Regions from separate parts of the Comamonas terrigena NBRC 13299 genome, predicted to be linked through region 1. Evidence: predicted binding sites of a transcription regulator. Region 1 holds the regulator's gene; the other holds the start of a gene.
What was found. Region 1 encodes sigma-54, which starts transcription at its own class of promoters, with help from an activator protein. Its sites were predicted from a motif close to TGGCANGNAANCTGCTTT; they were not measured.
Positions count from the first base shown of each region.

Region 2: the regulator sigma-54 is predicted to act here: its motif matches at 3,246-3,263, upstream of nirB (nitrite reductase large subunit NirB).

Region 1 is NZ_AP019749.1:4,404,591-4,412,380, forward strand. It holds gene CT3_RS19935 (THUMP domain-containing class I SAM-dependent RNA methyltransferase) at 1-729, opposite strand, end outside; gene CT3_RS19940 (hypothetical protein) at 870-1,241, shown strand; gene CT3_RS19945 (ribokinase) at 1,293-2,306, opposite strand; gene CT3_RS19950 (RNA polymerase factor sigma-54) at 2,511-4,076, opposite strand; gene lptB (LPS export ABC transporter ATP-binding protein) at 4,133-4,912, opposite strand; gene lptA (lipopolysaccharide transport periplasmic protein LptA) at 4,909-5,550, opposite strand; gene CT3_RS19965 (thiol:disulfide interchange protein DsbA/DsbL) at 5,705-6,355, opposite strand; gene CT3_RS19970 (SPOR domain-containing protein) at 6,425-7,114, opposite strand; gene argS (arginine--tRNA ligase) at 7,133-7,790, opposite strand, start outside.
Region 2 is NZ_AP019749.1:2,328,194-2,335,983, reverse strand. It holds gene CT3_RS10580 (nitrate reductase) at 1-32, opposite strand, end outside; gene nirD (nitrite reductase small subunit NirD) at 118-516, opposite strand; gene nirB (nitrite reductase large subunit NirB) at 581-3,085, opposite strand; gene CT3_RS10565 (ABC transporter ATP-binding protein) at 3,404-4,234, opposite strand; gene ntrB (nitrate ABC transporter permease) at 4,231-5,196, opposite strand; gene CT3_RS10555 (CmpA/NrtA family ABC transporter substrate-binding protein) at 5,236-6,474, opposite strand; gene CT3_RS10550 (nitrate regulatory protein) at 6,910-7,790, opposite strand, start outside.

The sequences.
Region 1 (7,790 bases):
ATGGCGCTGGAACGGCACCAGCTTCTCGAACGCAAAGCGGCGCAGAATGCCGGCGGGAATCTTGCGCGCAATCTGCGCGGCCTCGATCACCACGGTGCCGCTGCCGCAGCAGGGGTCGTACAGCGGCTGCGGGTTGTCGCCATGCGGGTCCCAGCCGCTGGCGGCCAGCATGGCGGCGGCCAGGGTTTCCTTCAGCGGGGCGTCGCCCTTGTCCTCGCGCCAGCCGCGTTTGAACAGCGCTTCGCCCGAGGTGTCGATATAGATGGTGGCGCCGTCGGTGGTCAGGTGCAGGTGCACGCGCACATCGGGGTGGTGCGTCTCCACGCTGGGGCGCACGCCGTGGCGCTTGGCACGGAAGCGGTCGGCAATGGCGTCCTTCACGCGCAAGGCGGCAAAGTTCAGGCTGGTCAGCGGGCTGTGCTGGGCCGTGACCTCGATCTTGAAGGTCTCCTGGGGCGAAAACCAGATCTCCCAGGCCACCTCGCTGGCCGCGCGGTACAGATCGTTCTCGTTGCGGTACATGCTGTGCGACAGCTCGATCAGCACGCGCTGTGCCAGCCGGCTGTGCAGGTTGAGCAGCAGGGCGTCGCGCCACATGCCGCGCAGCATCACGCCGCCCCGGCCCACCAGCAGGTCTTGCCCGGTGGCGCCGGTGATGGCGTGGACCTCGTCGGCCAAAAAGCCCTCGACGCCGGCGGCGCAGGGCAAAAACAGGTGCAATTGGTTCATAGCAAGCCGCCAAGGATACGCGAGACACCCCGGCCACGGCGCGCGGTGGAGTTTCTGCGTCCCCCCTGTCCGGACCGTCCAGGCTCCCCTGCTGGCCTCCCGGACACTCCGCACCGCCGGGATTTGCGTACGATGCGGGCATGTCTACGCATTTCCTGACCTCTGTCCCGGCACTGGCCCGTGTCCGCCTGCTGCTGGCTGCTTCGGCCCTGGCCCTGCTCAGCGCCTGCCAGTCCGCGCCCACCCAGCCGGCAGCGCCTGCCACCGCCGGCCAGGCCATGCCCGCCGCAGCCACTGCGCCTGCCGTGGCCGAACCCCAGCCGCTGGACGAAACCCCGGAGCCGCCGATTCTGGGCAAGCGCACCGACAGCCATGGCTGCAAGCCTTCCACCGGCCATGCCTGGTGCGAACGCACCAAGAGTTGCGAACGCCCCTGGGAGCTGGCCCTGCAGCGCGGCTTTGAAAACACCCCGGCGGGCTGGCACGCCTACTGCGACGGCAGCACCCGCTGAGCACGGCACGCCTGCAGCCCGGCACGGCGGCTGGCGCGCTCGCCCCGCCGCCTACTGCACATGCAGCGGGCTGGCCACGCCACCGGCCAGGGCTTCGACCTGGGCCCGCTGCGGTATGGAAGGCTGGGCGCCCACCTGGCCCATGCACAGGCTGGCGGCACGTATGCCCCATTGCACGGCATCGCCCAGGGCATGGCCTTCGGCCAGCCGGGTGACCAGCGCCCCCAGAAAGCTGTCGCCCGCCCCCGTGGTGTCCAGCACCGGCAGCGCCAGCGCGGGATGGGTGCTGACACGCCCGCCGCAGACGGCCACCGCCCCCTGAGCACCCAGCGTGACCACCACCTGGGACACGCCCCGTGCCAGCAGGCGCTGGGCGGCGTCGGCTGCCGTGGCCGGGCTGTCCACCACCTGATCGCTGTAGGCGGCGGCTTCGACCTCATTGACCACCAGGGTGTGGACCAGGGGCCACCAGGCTTCAGGCAGCTCGCGCACCGGTGAAGGGTTGAAGACCACGCGGCAGCCGGCGCTGCGTGCTGCCTCCAGCACCTGCTCCAGCACGCTGTCCGAGGTCTCGCGCTGCAGCAGCACGAAATCGGCCTGGGCCAGCACGTTCAGCAGCGCCTCATCCGGCAGCTCCAGCAGCACATTGGCGCCGGGCACCACGCAGATCCGGTTCTGGCCATTGCCCTCCACCAGCACCATGGCCGCACCGGTAGAGACCCCGTCCAGCACCTGCACATGGTCCATGTCCACGCCGGCGTCGTGCAGCGCCAGCCGCAGGCTGTTGCCATGGTGGTCGCGGCCTACGCAGCCAAACAGCGTGACCTGGGCGCCGTGGCGTGCGCAGGCCACGGCCTGGTTGCCGCCTTTGCCGCCAGGCAGGTAGCGCAGGCTGTGGGCCATCACGGTTTCCCCGGCCCGGGGCACGCGTTCCAAGTGCAGCACCGCATCCATGTGCAGGCTTCCCACCACGGCGATGCGGGCCACGCTGTGCGGGTGGTCGGGTTCGGGCTGCGCCGACAGCAGCTTGCGAGGCAGCGCGGAAGAAGAAAGCGGTGCAACCATGGGGGGTCTCCTTTGCTGCCAACGGCCGTGGCATGTGCGGAATGAACCAAGGATGGCTGCACGATACCTCCAACTGCCGGCGCTGCCCAGCCGGTTTGCACGGGTCTGGGGGATTGCGGCAGCGCAGCATGCCACGCAGGGGTTCCGCCACCGCGGGCCGTGGCCTCACCGGGCGCCCCGCCGCCCTCTGCAGCCCCGCTGCGCTTACAGCGTCTTGCGCAGATTGGCCGGCGCGATCTTCAGCGCCTCACGGTACTTGGCCACGGTGCGGCGGGCGCACTCGATGCCCTGCTCCTTGAGCATTTCGGCGATCTGGCTGTCCGACAGCGGCTTCTTGGCGTTCTCGGCCGAGACAAACTGCTTGATCAGCGCCCGCACTGCGGTGCTGGAGGCATTGCCGCCGGTTTCCGTGCCCAGCCCGGAGCCGAAGAAATACTTGAGCTCGAAGGTGCCGTGCGGCGTGGCCATGTACTTGGCGGTGGTCACCCGGCTGATGGTGGATTCGTGCAGGCCCAGTTCGTCGGCGATGTCGCGCAGCACCAGCGGGCGCATGGCCAGCTCGCCGTGCACGAAGAAGTTCTTCTGCCGCTCCACGATGGCGCGCGACACCCGCAAGATGGTGTCGAAACGCTGCTGCACGTTCTTGATGAACCAGCGGGCTTCCTGCAGGCGCTGCTGCAGGCCGGCATGGCCTTCGCTGCCCTTGTGGCCGCGCAGCGCACCGGCATACACATCGTGCACGCGCAGACGCGGCAGCACGTCGGGGTTGAGCTGCACGTTGAACTGGGGTGTGCCTTCGCTGGCGCGGCGGCCGGCGCGGGTGACGATCACGTCCGGCACGATGATGTTGCGCTCCACATTGACAAAGCGCCGGCCGGGCCGGGGCTCCAGCCGGGCGATCAGTGCCATGGCCATGCGGGTGCGCTCTTCGCTGCTGCCGGTGGCCTGCATCAGGCGGCGCACATCGCGCCGGGCCAGCAGGTCCAGCGGCTGGGCGCAGATGGTCAGCGCCGTCTCCACCACACTGGCCTCGGCCTCACCGCGCTGCAGCAGATGGTTCAGCTGCAACTGCAGGCATTCGGCCAGCCCCTGGGCGCCCACGCCCACCGGCTCCAGGCTGTGCAGCAGCCGCAGTGCCACGGTGAAGCGGTGCACCAGCTCGTCGAGCTGCTCTGGATCGTCCGTGCCGGCCAGGCCCTCGGCCAGGGACTGCAGCGACTCTTCGAGGTAGCCGTCGTCATTCAGGTTCTCGATCAGGAAACGCAGCACATAGCGGTCCAGCTCGGACAGGTGCAGCGACAGCGACTGGCGCAGCAGGTGGTCGGTCAGCGATTCATGTGCACGGGCCAGATCCAGGGCGCTGACCTCGTCGCCATCGCCGCCCTGGGCGTTGCGCGCCGGGGCATCGCCGCCCCATTCGCTGTCATCGGGGCGCAGTTCGCTGGTGCCGTCGCCCTCCCAGTCGGGGGCATCGTATTCCGTGCTGCCGGGGCCTTCCGCACTGTCGGCGGGCGCCTCCGCAGCCCCTGCCGTCAGCGCGCCATCGGCGGCATAGTCATCGCCCTGCGCCGGCGTGTCCGACTGGGACAGGCCGAAGTCTTCGCGGGGGGCGTCGTCGCTGTCGACTTCCAGAAACGGGTTGTCGTCGAGCATCTGCTCGACTTCCTGCGCCAGCTCCAGCGTGGACAGCTGCAGCAAGCGGATCGACTGCTGCAATTGCGGCGTCAGCGCCAAATGCTGCGACACCCGCAGTGACAAACCAGGCTTCAACGCGACGCTCCCTCTCTGTGATCTTGTGTGTGTGTCGTGGCGGCGGAAGTGACGGGCTACATCCTGAAATGTTCGCCCAGGTAGACCCGCCGGACGTCGGCGTTCTCCACAATCTCTTCCGGTGTGCCCTGCGCCAGCACATGGCCGTCGCTGATGATGAAGGCGTGGTCGCAGATGCCCAGCGTCTCGCGCACGTTGTGGTCGGTGATCAGCACCCCGATACCGCGCTCCTTGAGGAAGCCGATGATGCGCTGGATCTCGATCACCGCGATGGGGTCGATACCCGCAAACGGCTCGTCCAGCAGGATGAAGCGCGGCTGCGTGGCCAGGGCCCGGGCGATTTCCACGCGGCGGCGCTCGCCACCCGACAGCGCAATCGCCGGCGAGGAGCGCAGGTGGTCCACACGCAGTTCCTTGAGCAGATCGGTCAGGCGCCGCTCCACCTCGGCCTTGGTCAGGGGCTTGCCCTGTTCATCCTGCTGCAGCTCCAGCACGGCGCGCACATTGTCTTCCACGCTGAGCTTGCGGAAGATGGAGGCTTCCTGCGGCAGGTAGGACAGACCCAGGCGCGAACGCTGGTGGATGGGCATGTTCGCCACCGAGTGGCCGTCGATGTAGATATCGCCGGCATCGCTGCGCACCAGGCCCACGATCATGTAGAACGAAGTGGTCTTGCCCGCGCCATTGGGGCCGAGCAAGCCCACCACTTCGCCTTTCTGCACGGCCAGGGACACGTCCTTGACCACCTTGCGGCTGCCATAGGACTTGGCCAGATGGTGCACTTCCAGGCGGCTGCTGGCGCCTGGGGCGGTCGGGGTGTCGGAAGAGCGGGTCACGGGTTGCGCGATTTCATGGTGTCCGAAGGCTTGAGCGGCTGCGCACTCGGCGCCACCGGGGCCTGCGGGGGCTGGGTCTTGGGCGCCAGCACGGCGCGCACGCGGCCACCGGAGCCGGCCGCAGCTTCCTCGCTGCCCGGCGTGGCGCGGCGGTTGCCGTCCACGGTGAACACATCGGTCAGGTTGTTGTAGGTGATGATGTTGCCGGTGATGTCGTCACTCAGCGTGGCGCCGGTGTAGCCGCGCAGCTGGCCCCGCTGGATCAGGCGCACATCGTCCTTCTTGCCGTCGTACTCGATGATTTCGCCTTCGCCTTCCACGTACTCTTCGGGTGCACCGGGCTGGGTGTCGCGCTTCTGGCGGAAGAACGCGCGCTTGCCGGGGGCCGCCCAGACCTTGCCGAACTGGTAACCCTCGGCGTCCTGGCGCACTTCCAGCTTGGCGCCGCGCAGCACGATGGTGCCCTTGGTCAGCACCACATTGCCCGTGAACGTGCTGACCTGCTGCAGCTCGTCATGGTGCAGCGCATCGGCTTCGATGTTCATGGGCTTGTTGCGATCGGCCTTTTCGGCCTGTGCCGTGCCCATGGCAGCTGCCAGGACCGTAAGCGCGAGTATCGGGAGGAGTTTGCGTGTCATGTGAGAAGGCATGAATCTTGCAGCCATTGTAGGGCACTGGTTTTCCCCAGGGCTGCCCTGTGGGCGACTCGCAGGGAAATCGACACAAAAAAGCCCGCTGGAAAGCGGGCTGGGTGCAGGGCGGTCAGGCCCTGCCGGGCGAAAGCGGGACCGCTCAGGCCTTGCGGCTCTGGTTGGCCAGGTAATCCACCACATTCAGCACGTTCTGCATGCTGCCGGCGCGGGGGCCGTCGGTGTAGAACTTGCCGGCCACGCCCATGGAAGGCACGCCCTCCACATCGTATTCCTGCTGCAGCGCCGAAGCCTTGCGCACCTGATTGGCCACGGTGAAGGAGTTGTAGATCTCCTTGAACTTGGCCACGTTCGCGCCCTGCTTGCCCACCCATTCGAAGATGGCGTCATCGGTGGCCAGCTTGTTGCGCTCCACGTGGATGGCGTGGAACACCTTGACGTGCATGGCATCGAAGTTGTCCATGGCCTGCAGCGTGAAATACAGCTTTTGCTGGGGCACGAAGCTGGCGTTGAAGGCCACGGGCACACGGCGCACCACCACATGGGCGGGAGCCTTCTGCTTCCAGGCGGCGAATGCCGGCTCGAAAGCGTTGCAATGCGGACAGCTGTACCAGAAGAACTCGACCACTTCCACCTTGCCGGCAGGTGCCTCGGTGGTGGCGGGCTTGGACAGTTTCACATAGTCCTTGCCTTCCTTGGGGGCGGCGGCCTGGGCATGGGCGGTCGCGGTGGCGCCCAGGGCCATGGCAGATGCGACCGAGGTGACGGCCAAGGAAAACTCACGGCGTTTCATCAAAGCTACTCCTGTTAGGGGATATTCACTGCCCAGTCAGAGCCGGGCCGTGGCAAAAAGTTCTGCCGGTCAGCGCTGCACGCGCACCAGGGCCGAATCCACCCCGGCGCCGTCGAGCTTGCCCTTGAGCTGCTCGGCGTCGTCACGCTTGCCGAATGGACCCACCCGCACCCGGAACACGGTGCGGCCGTTCTGCTCGCGCTCGCTCACGCGGGCTTCCCAGCCCAGCATGGCCAGCTTGGCGCGCTGGGCATCGGCGTCGGCCTGGGTGCGGAAGGCACCCGCCTGCACAAAGTAGTCGAAACCGTCCGAACCCGAAGCGGCGGCGGCCTTGGCCTCCGACTGCTTGAGCTTCTGGTTGGCCAGGTCCCCCAGCGGGTCCGCCGAGGAGGCCTTGCCGTCAGGTTTCTTGGCGTCCTGCGCCGGCGGAGTGGCCGGCGGGGTGCTGACACCCGTGGCCGGGCCACTGGTCGGTGGCGTGGTGGGCGTGGCCACCGGCGGCGCGGTGGGCGCCACGGGCTGCTGGGTCACCGGCTGCGTCTGCGTCTGGTTGGCCGGGTTCTTGCCGTACAGCGGCGAGTTCGGGTCCCAGTTCTTGTTGCGTTCGGCTTCCTTGGCCTCGGTGTCCTTGGGGGTCTTGGTCAGGAAGGGCACCGGCACCTTGGTCACATAGACCGCCACTGCCAGAGCGGCCCCCAGGCCGATGATGATGCCCAGGATCAGTCCGATCAGGGTTCCGCCACGTTGCTTGGTCTTCATAGTTTTGCGAGTCAATGCTTACATACGCTCGGGCGCGGACACGCCCAACACCGCCAGACCATTGTGCAGCACTTGTGCCGTGGCGGCGACCAGGGCCAGACGCGCCAGCTTGACCGCTTCATCGTCCACCAGGATGCGCTCGGCGTCGTAGTAGCTGTGGTAGCTGGAGGCCAGGTCGCGCAGGTAGAAGGTCACGTCGTGCGGGGCATTGCCCGCAGCGGCGGCGCTCAGCATCTCGGGGTACTTGGCCAGCAGCAGCATCAGCGCCTGGGCCTGCGGACCTTCCAGCGCGGACAGGTCCACCTTCTCCAGCGCAGGCACGCCCGCGCCGCCGGCTTCCTGCCAGGCGCGCAGCACGGACTGGATGCGGGCATGGGCGTACTGCACGTAGTACACCGGGTTGTCGTTGTTCTGGGCCACGGCCAGATCAACGTCGAAGGTGTATTCGGTGTCGGGCTTGCGCGAGAGCAGGAAGAAGCGCACCGCATCCTTGCTGGTCCACTCGATCAGATCGCGCAGCGTCACATACGAGCCGGCACGCTTGCTGATCTTCACTTCCTCGCCATTGCGCACCACGCGCACCATGGTGTGCAGCACATAGTCGGGGTAGCCCTGGGGAATGCCGACATTGGCCGCCTGCAGGCCGGCGCGCACGCGGGCGATCGTGCCATGGTGG
Region 2 (7,790 bases), 2.1 Mb from region 1:
CAGTACGGGCAGGTGGAAGGGGTTTCGGCCATGGCGTGGGCTTTCCGAGGTGGGGAGCGGCGTGTGCAGACGGGTCTGTGCATGCCACCATGCTTGAGCTTGAGAGTGGTGCTGCGTTCAGGCCGCGTTGCTGGCGGCCTGGCCGCAGCGGCGGGCCGGCCCGGCGATGGGGCGGGTCAGGTCGGTGGCCTTGGTGGCCAGCTCGGCCGCATCCATGAACACCTGGCCGTCGCGCACCTGGACGGCAAAGGCGGGGGTACAGCCCTCGTCGGGCTCAGCGGCCTGGCCGTCGCACAGGTCCAGGGTCCAGTTGTGCAGCGGGCAGGCCACGCTGCGGCCGAACACCATGCCCTGCGACAGCGGCCCCCCTTTGTGCGGGCAGCGGTCGAGCAGGGCGAAGATTTCGTCCTCGGCATTGCGGAACAAGGCCACGTCCAGCCCCTGGGGGCGGGCGACGCGGCGGGCGCCCAGCACGGGGATGTCGTGGACGGCGCAGATGGCTTGCCAGGTGGTCATTGCTATTCCTTTCGGATCTGCTGGTATCGATGGGGGATTCATGGAGGCCTGCCGGGGCGGTGCATCACACGCTGGCGGTCTGGGTGGGAGCCGCCAGCGGTGTCATGGCCGGGAGAATGGGGATGACGCGCTGGAACTGGCGGGCATCCACATGGGCCTTGTCAAGCTCGAACCAGGGGTCGGGTTCGCCATCCAGGGCAAACTGCAGCTGTTCCCACAGGGCCTTACGGCCGGTGGCGTCTTCCAGAATGCGCCGCTTCACGTAGTCCAGGCCCACGCGATTCACGTAGTGCACCGTGCGCTCCAGGTACCAGCCTTCCAGGCGGTAAAGCTGCATGAAGGCGCCCGTGTACTCCAGAACTTCTTCGGCAGTCCTGAGCTTGGTGAAGAAATGCGCCACCTCGGTCTTGATGCCGCCGTTGCCCGCGATGTGCATCTCCCAGCCGCTGTCCACGCCGATGATGCCCACATCCTTGATGCCCGATTCCGCACAGTTGCGCGGGCAGCCGCTGACGGCGAACTTCACCTTGTGCGGCGCATACATGCGCCACATGGCCCGTTCCAGATCCTTGCCCAGCTGGGTGCTGTCCTGCGTGCCCATGCGGCACCATTCGCTGCCCACGCAGGTCTTGACGGTGCGCAGTGCCTTGGCGTAGGCGTGCCCGCTGGGCATGCCGATGTCGTTCCACACCGCCTGCAGATCTTCTTTCTTCACCCCCAGCAGGTCGATGCGCTGGCCGCCGGTGACCTTGACCGTGGGGATCTGGTATTTGTCCACCGCATCGGCAATGCGGCGGAGCTCGTCTGCCGTGGTCTCGCCACCCCACATGCGCGGAATCACGCTGTAGGTGCCGTCTTTCTGGATGTTGGCGTGACTGCGCTCGTTGATGGCGCGGCTCTGCGGGTCATCCTGCGCCTCCTTGGGCCAGGTGCTGATCAGGTAGTAGTTCACGGCCGGGCGGCAGGTGGCGCAGCCATTGGGCGTGCGCCATTCCATGAAGCGGAAGACCGCATCCGTGGTCAGCAGGTGGTGCTGGGTGATGGCCTCGCGCACGGCCTGGTGGCCATGGTCGGTACAGCCGCACACCGCCTTGGTCTTGGGCGTGCTGGAATAGTCGCCACCGGCGGTGAACATGATGATCTGCTCCACCAGCCCGGTGCAGGAGCCGCAGCTGGCACTGGCCTTGGTGTGCTTGCGCACCTCGTCCAGCGTGAACAAGCCTTTGTCCTTGATTGCCTTGCAGATGGCACCCTTGGTCACGCCGTTGCAGCCGCAGACCTCGTCGCTGTCGGCCATGGCCGAGGCCTTGCTGTGGCCTTCGTGGCCGGTGTCACCGATGTTCGACTCGCCAAACATCAGCCGGTCGCGGATGTCGGCGACCGAGCGGCCTTCGCGCAGCAGCTTGAAGTACCAGCTGCCGTCCACGGTGTCTCCATACAGGCAGGCGCCCACCAGCTTGTCCCCCTGGATCACCAGCTTCTTGTAGACGCCGCCGCCGGGGGCATAGGGGTCGCGCAGCACGATTTCTTCCGTGTCCGCACCACCCTGGAAGTTGCCGGCCGAAAACAGGTCGATGCCGGTGACCTTGAGCTTGGTGGAGGTCAGCGAGCCCTGGTAACGCCCGATGCCCCATTCGGCCAGGTGGTTGGCCAGCACCTTGCCCTGCTCGAACAGCGGGGCCACCAGGCCGTAGGCCACGCCGCGGTGGGCGGCGCATTCGCCCACCGCGTAGATACGCGGATCGGTCACGGTCTGCAGCGTGTCACTGACCACAATGCCACGGTCCACATGCAGGTGCATGCGCTGGGCCAGGGCGGTGTTGGGGCGGATGCCCACGGCCATGACCACCAGATCGGCCGGGACTTCGCTGCCGTCCTTGAAGCGCACGGCACGCACGCGGCCGGTGTCGCCGGCCAGCAGCTCCTGGGTCTGGGCCTGCATCAGGAACTGCATGCCGCGCTCGGCCAGCGACTGCTGCAGCATCCGGCCGGCCACATCGTCGAGCTGGCGCTCCATCAGCCATTCGCTGGCATGCACCACCGTCACCTGCATGCCGCGCTTCATCAGTCCGTTGGCCGCTTCCAGCCCCAGCAGGCCGCCACCGATGACCACGGCATGGCGGTAGCGGGTGGCCGCGTCGATCATGGCCTGGGTGTCGGCAATGTCGCGGTAGGCCAGTACGCCCTGCAGATCGTGGCCGGGCAGCGGCAGGATGAAGGGGTTGGAGCCGGTGGCCAGCACCAGGCGGTCATAAGGGGCGCTGATGGTGTTGCCCGCCGCATCCACGCCATGCACCACGCGGCGCACCCGGTCCACCTCGGTCACCGTGCAGCCGGTGTGCAGGTGGATGTCATGGTCCTGGTACCAGGACCAGTCGTTGAGCACGATTTCATCGAGCGTCTGCTCGCCGGCCAGCACGGGCGAGAGCAGTATGCGGTTGTAGTTGGGGTGGGGCTCTGCGCCGAAGACCGTGATCTGGTACAGATCGGGTGCAATCTTCAGCAGCTCTTCCAGGGCGCGCACACCGGCCATGCCGTTGCCTACCAGAACCAGTTGGGATTTTTTCATCGTGCCCCCGTGGGTGGTTGCTTCATTCCAGGTTCGAAAACAAAAAAGGCGTCCTTTCCGGGCAGCGGTGTGCTGCGGGGAAAAGACGCCTTTGTCTTGTGCGACCTGCTTTGCGCCATTGCATAGCAGGTCTGCGGGCCAGCGGTGGCCTCGTTCATTTCAAGCAGTTTCTGTGCCAGTTGGCTCCAGGAACTTGCCCGGGAGCGGGTGCTTCACCCGGTATTGCAACGCACCGTGGTGGTGCGTTCGTGGTGTGTTCAGCGCGTGCCGTGGCCCACCGCAGTGCACGCCTGCGGTGCCCGGCGTCTGTGGACGGGGTCAAGCCGCTTTTTCTACATGGCCCTGGCGGGTGTAGAGAAAATCGATCACCGCCTTGCGGCAGCGCTGGTAGTCCCGGTCTTCGGCCAGTGCCACGCGGTTGCGCGGGCGCGCCAGCGGCACCTGCAGCACCTCGCCAATGGTGGCGGCGGGACCGTTGGTGAGCATCACGATCTGGTCGGAGAGCAGCACGGCTTCGTCCACATCATGGGTAACCATGACCACGGTGCTCCGGGTGCGTGCCACGATCTCCAGCAACTCGTCCTGCAGCTTGGCACGGGTGAGGGCGTCCAGTGCACCAAAAGGCTCGTCCATCAGCAGCACCTGGGGCTCCATGGACAGTGCCCGGGCAATGCCCACGCGCTGCTTCATGCCGCCGGAGATTTCGCCCGGCCGCTTGTGCGCTGCATGGCTCAGCCCCACCAGTTCCAGGGCAGCCGCAGTGCGGGCCTGGAGCTGGGCCTTGGTTTCCTTTTTGCCGAACACGCGCTCGACGGCCAGATGGACGTTGGCATGGCAGGTCAGCCAGGGCAGCAGGGAATGGTTTTGGAACACCACGGCGCGCTCGGGGCCCGGGCCTTTGATTTCCTTGTTGGCGCATAGCAGATTGCCGGCGGTGGGGGTGGTCAGCCCGGCAATCAGGTTCAGCAGGGTGGATTTGCCGCAGCCCGAGTGGCCGATCAGGCTCACGAACTCGCCCCTGGCAATGTTCAGGTTGATGTCGCGCAGTGCAGGGAATAGCCCTTTGGTCGTGGTGAAGGTCTGCTCCACACCCTGGATCTGGATGAACTTGGTGGAGAGCGACGGGTTGTGCAAGGTCGGATGGTTCATGCTTTCACCTCTTCAAACGTAAAGGCCGAAGCCAGTTTCACCAGTGCCCATTCCAGCAGCAGGCCCACGATGCCGATCACAAAGATGGCGATGATGATGTTCTTGACGTTCAGGTTGTTCCACTCGTCCCAGACCCAGAAGCCGATGCCCACGCCGCCGGTCAGCATCTCGGCGGCCACGATGACCAGCCAGGCCGTGCCCACGGCCAGGCGCACACCGGTCAGCAGATAGGGGAGCACCGAGGGGAAGAGGATGGTGGTGGCGATTTTCCATTCGCTCAGGTTCAGCACGCGGGCCACGTTCATATAGTCCTGGGGCACGCGCTGCACGCCCACCGCGGTGTTGATGACCATGGGCCAGATGGAGCAGATGAAGATGGTCCAGATGGCGGCGGGGTTGGCGCCCTTGAACACCAGCAGGCCAATCGGCAGCCAGGCCAGCGGCGAGACCGGGCGCAGCAGGCTGATCAGCGGGTTGCACATGCGGGACAGAAAGCGGAAGCGACCGATCACAAATCCCAGCGGAATTCCCACCAGCGCGGCCAGCCCGAAGCCCAGGCCCACGCGCTGCAGCGAGGCCAGCACGTTCCAGCCCACTCCCTGGTCGTTGGGGCCGTTGCGGTAGAACGGGTCACTGAACACCTCGACGGCCTGCTGCCAGGTGTCCAGCGGCCCTGGAATGGCCTGACCGGTGCTGCCTGACACCAGCGACCACAGGCCCACCAGCAGTGCCAGTCCCATGATGGGGGGCAGCACGGTCTGTGCCAGTGCCGCCAGCAGCTGGCGCAGGCGTGAAGGGGCCGTCGGCATGGGGCCAGTGGTGGGTGCATGGGCGCTGGCAGCGGTGCTGCTGTGTGCCGTGGCAGGGGCGCTGTGGGTGGCGTCGTTGGCGGCCGCGGCGGCGATGGCGCCCTGGGGCGGGGCTGCATCACCGCGCGGGGAATGAAAGATGGCACTGACCATGGTGCTTCTCCTGAAAAATCAATGAAGGGCGGTAGTGGCTCAGGCCTTGACCTTGAAGCTGTCGGCGTACTTGGTGGGGTCCTTGCCGTCCCACACCACGCCGTCGATCAGCTTGCTACTGCGCATGGTGTCCTTGGGCACGTTCACCTTCAGCTGTGCCGCGGCCTGGCTGTACAGGTCGGTGCGGTTGATCTGCTTGGCCACTGCCAGGTAGTCGGGGTGGCTCTTGAGCAGGCCCCAGCGCTTGTGCTGGGTCAGGAACCACATGCCGTCGCTCAGGTAGGGGTAGTTCACCGCGCCATCGGCAAAGAACTTCATGTGGTTCGGGTCGTCCCAGGTCTTGCCCAGACCGTTCTGGTAACGGCCCAGGATGCGCTGGTTGATGGCGTCCACGCTGGTGTTCACATAGGCTTTGCCGGCAATGGTCTCGGCCATCTTCAGCTTGTTCTGCAGGCTGGCGTCGATCCACCGGCCGGCTTCCAGAATGGCCATCATCACGGCGCGCGCCGTGTTGGGGTTTTTCTGTGCGAATTCGGCTGTGGTGCCCAGCACTTTTTCGGGGTGGCCCTGCCAGATGTCCTGCGTGGTGACGGCGGTGATGCCGATGTTGTCCATGATGGCGCGGTGGCCCCAGGGTTCGCCCACGCAGAAGCCATCCATATTGCCAATGCGCATATTGGCCACCATTTGCGGCGGTGGCACGGTGATGACCTTGGCGTCCTTGAGCGGGTCGATCCCGGCCGATGCCAACCAGTAATAGAGCCACATGGCATGGGTGCCGGTGGGGAAGGTCTGGGCAAAGGTGTATTCGCGCTTGTCGCTGGCCATGAGCTTGGCCAGGCTGGCGGCATCCACTGCGCCTTTGTCCGCCAGTTTCTTGGACAGGGTGATGGCCTGGCCGTTTTGGTTGAGCGTCATCAGCACGGCCATTTCCTTCTTGGGCCCGCTCACACCCAGGTGCAGCCCGTAGACCAGGCCGTAGAGGACATGGGCGAAGTCGAGCTCGCCGTTGACCAGCTTGTCACGCACGCCGGCCCAGCTGGCTTCCTTGGTGGGAATGATCTTGACGCCGTACTTCTGGTCCAGCCCCAGCACCGAGGCCATGACCACGCTGGCGCAATCCGTCAGCGGGATGAAGCCGATCTTCACTTCCTTTTTCTCCGGGGCGTCCGATCCGGCGGCCCATACGCCACCATGTCCCAACTGGGTGTACAGGGCGGCACCTGCGGCGATGCCGCCAGCCTGGCGCAGAAACTGGCGGCGGCTGCCCGCTTCCATGGGGTCTGCCGGGGTGGATGGGGGAGTGCAAGCGGTATCCGGGGTGTGCTGTGCCATGGTTCGGCTCCTTCCAGTGCGTGGGGCGAATGCTTTTTCAACGGAACGACGGATCCCACCACAGGGCTGTTTCCAGCGCTGCAAAGCACAACGGCGTCCCGATCCGTCTGCGGTGCGCAGGGGATGGGGACGCCGTTGTCCTGTGTGTGGGGGCTGATTCCAGACCGCCGTTGGCCGGGATTCACCGCCAAGGAATGCAGAAACCGTGCCAGCTTGCCAGCGGCGGGTTTCCCCAGGGAAGCACCGCCTATGGAGCGCGGTGATGCGCTTTGCAGTGCGCATATCGGTGGATGGCAGCGCGGTTTTGGTGCGCTGCAGCAGGGGTGCCGGCGCCAGTGCTGCTGTGTGTTGGTGCGTTTCGGATGGTGTGCGGGAAGGTCAGCCCTGCGCCGGCGGCAGCAGATCGGCCATGGCCAGCACGGCCTCGGCCACATCGATCAGGCGGCGGTTCTGGTTCATCGCGGTCTGGCGCAGCAGCTTGTGTGCTTCGCTCTCGCTGAGCTGGCGGTGCGCCATCAGCAGACCCTTGGCGCGCTCCAGCGTCTTGCGTTCGGTCAGGGCGGAGCGCACGGTTTCCAGTTCGGCTTGCATGGCCCGCAGCCGTTGGGATTGCTCCTGGACCAGGCTCAGCACCGACTGGCCCAGCTGCGGTGCCAGGCTGTTGCCCAGTTGCAGCGTGGTTTCGGGGGCTGGTGCATGGAAGAAATCGGGCAGGCCGTCGGGCGCTGCGGGGGCAGGGGCGTCACCCGCACCGGCGCTGCGCTGCAACAGTGCCCGTGGCTCTGGCGCCTGTCGGGCCGCCTGCAGCTGGGCGGTGCAGCGTTGCTGCAGCTCGTCAGCCAGCTGCACCTCGATGGCATACAAGGCATCCATGCGGGCGGTGCAGGCTTCAAACCAGGGTGTGCTCAGCTCGGCATCCAGGGCCTGACCGGTGGCGGCGGTGCAGCCCATGCGGCGCATGCGCTCGATCACCAGCAACTCGGGGTTGTGGTGCTGGGTCTTTTCCCACAGCGCCAATGGCGTGGCGGGTGCGCAATCGGCAAACACCTGAAAGCAGCGCTCCTGCGCGTCGATCAGATGCAGCCAGTGCTGCTGGCGTGCGGCCTGGCTGCGGCCGCTGCCAAAGGCAGCGGCCCCGGTGGCTCGCTCCTGGCCGGCCAGCTCCTTGCCTTGCATGAAGTGGAACATGGCCACCAGCAGGCGGGAAATGCCTGGCTCGGTGGCGCTGTCGGCCGCCTCGAAGACCACGGCCAGCAGGC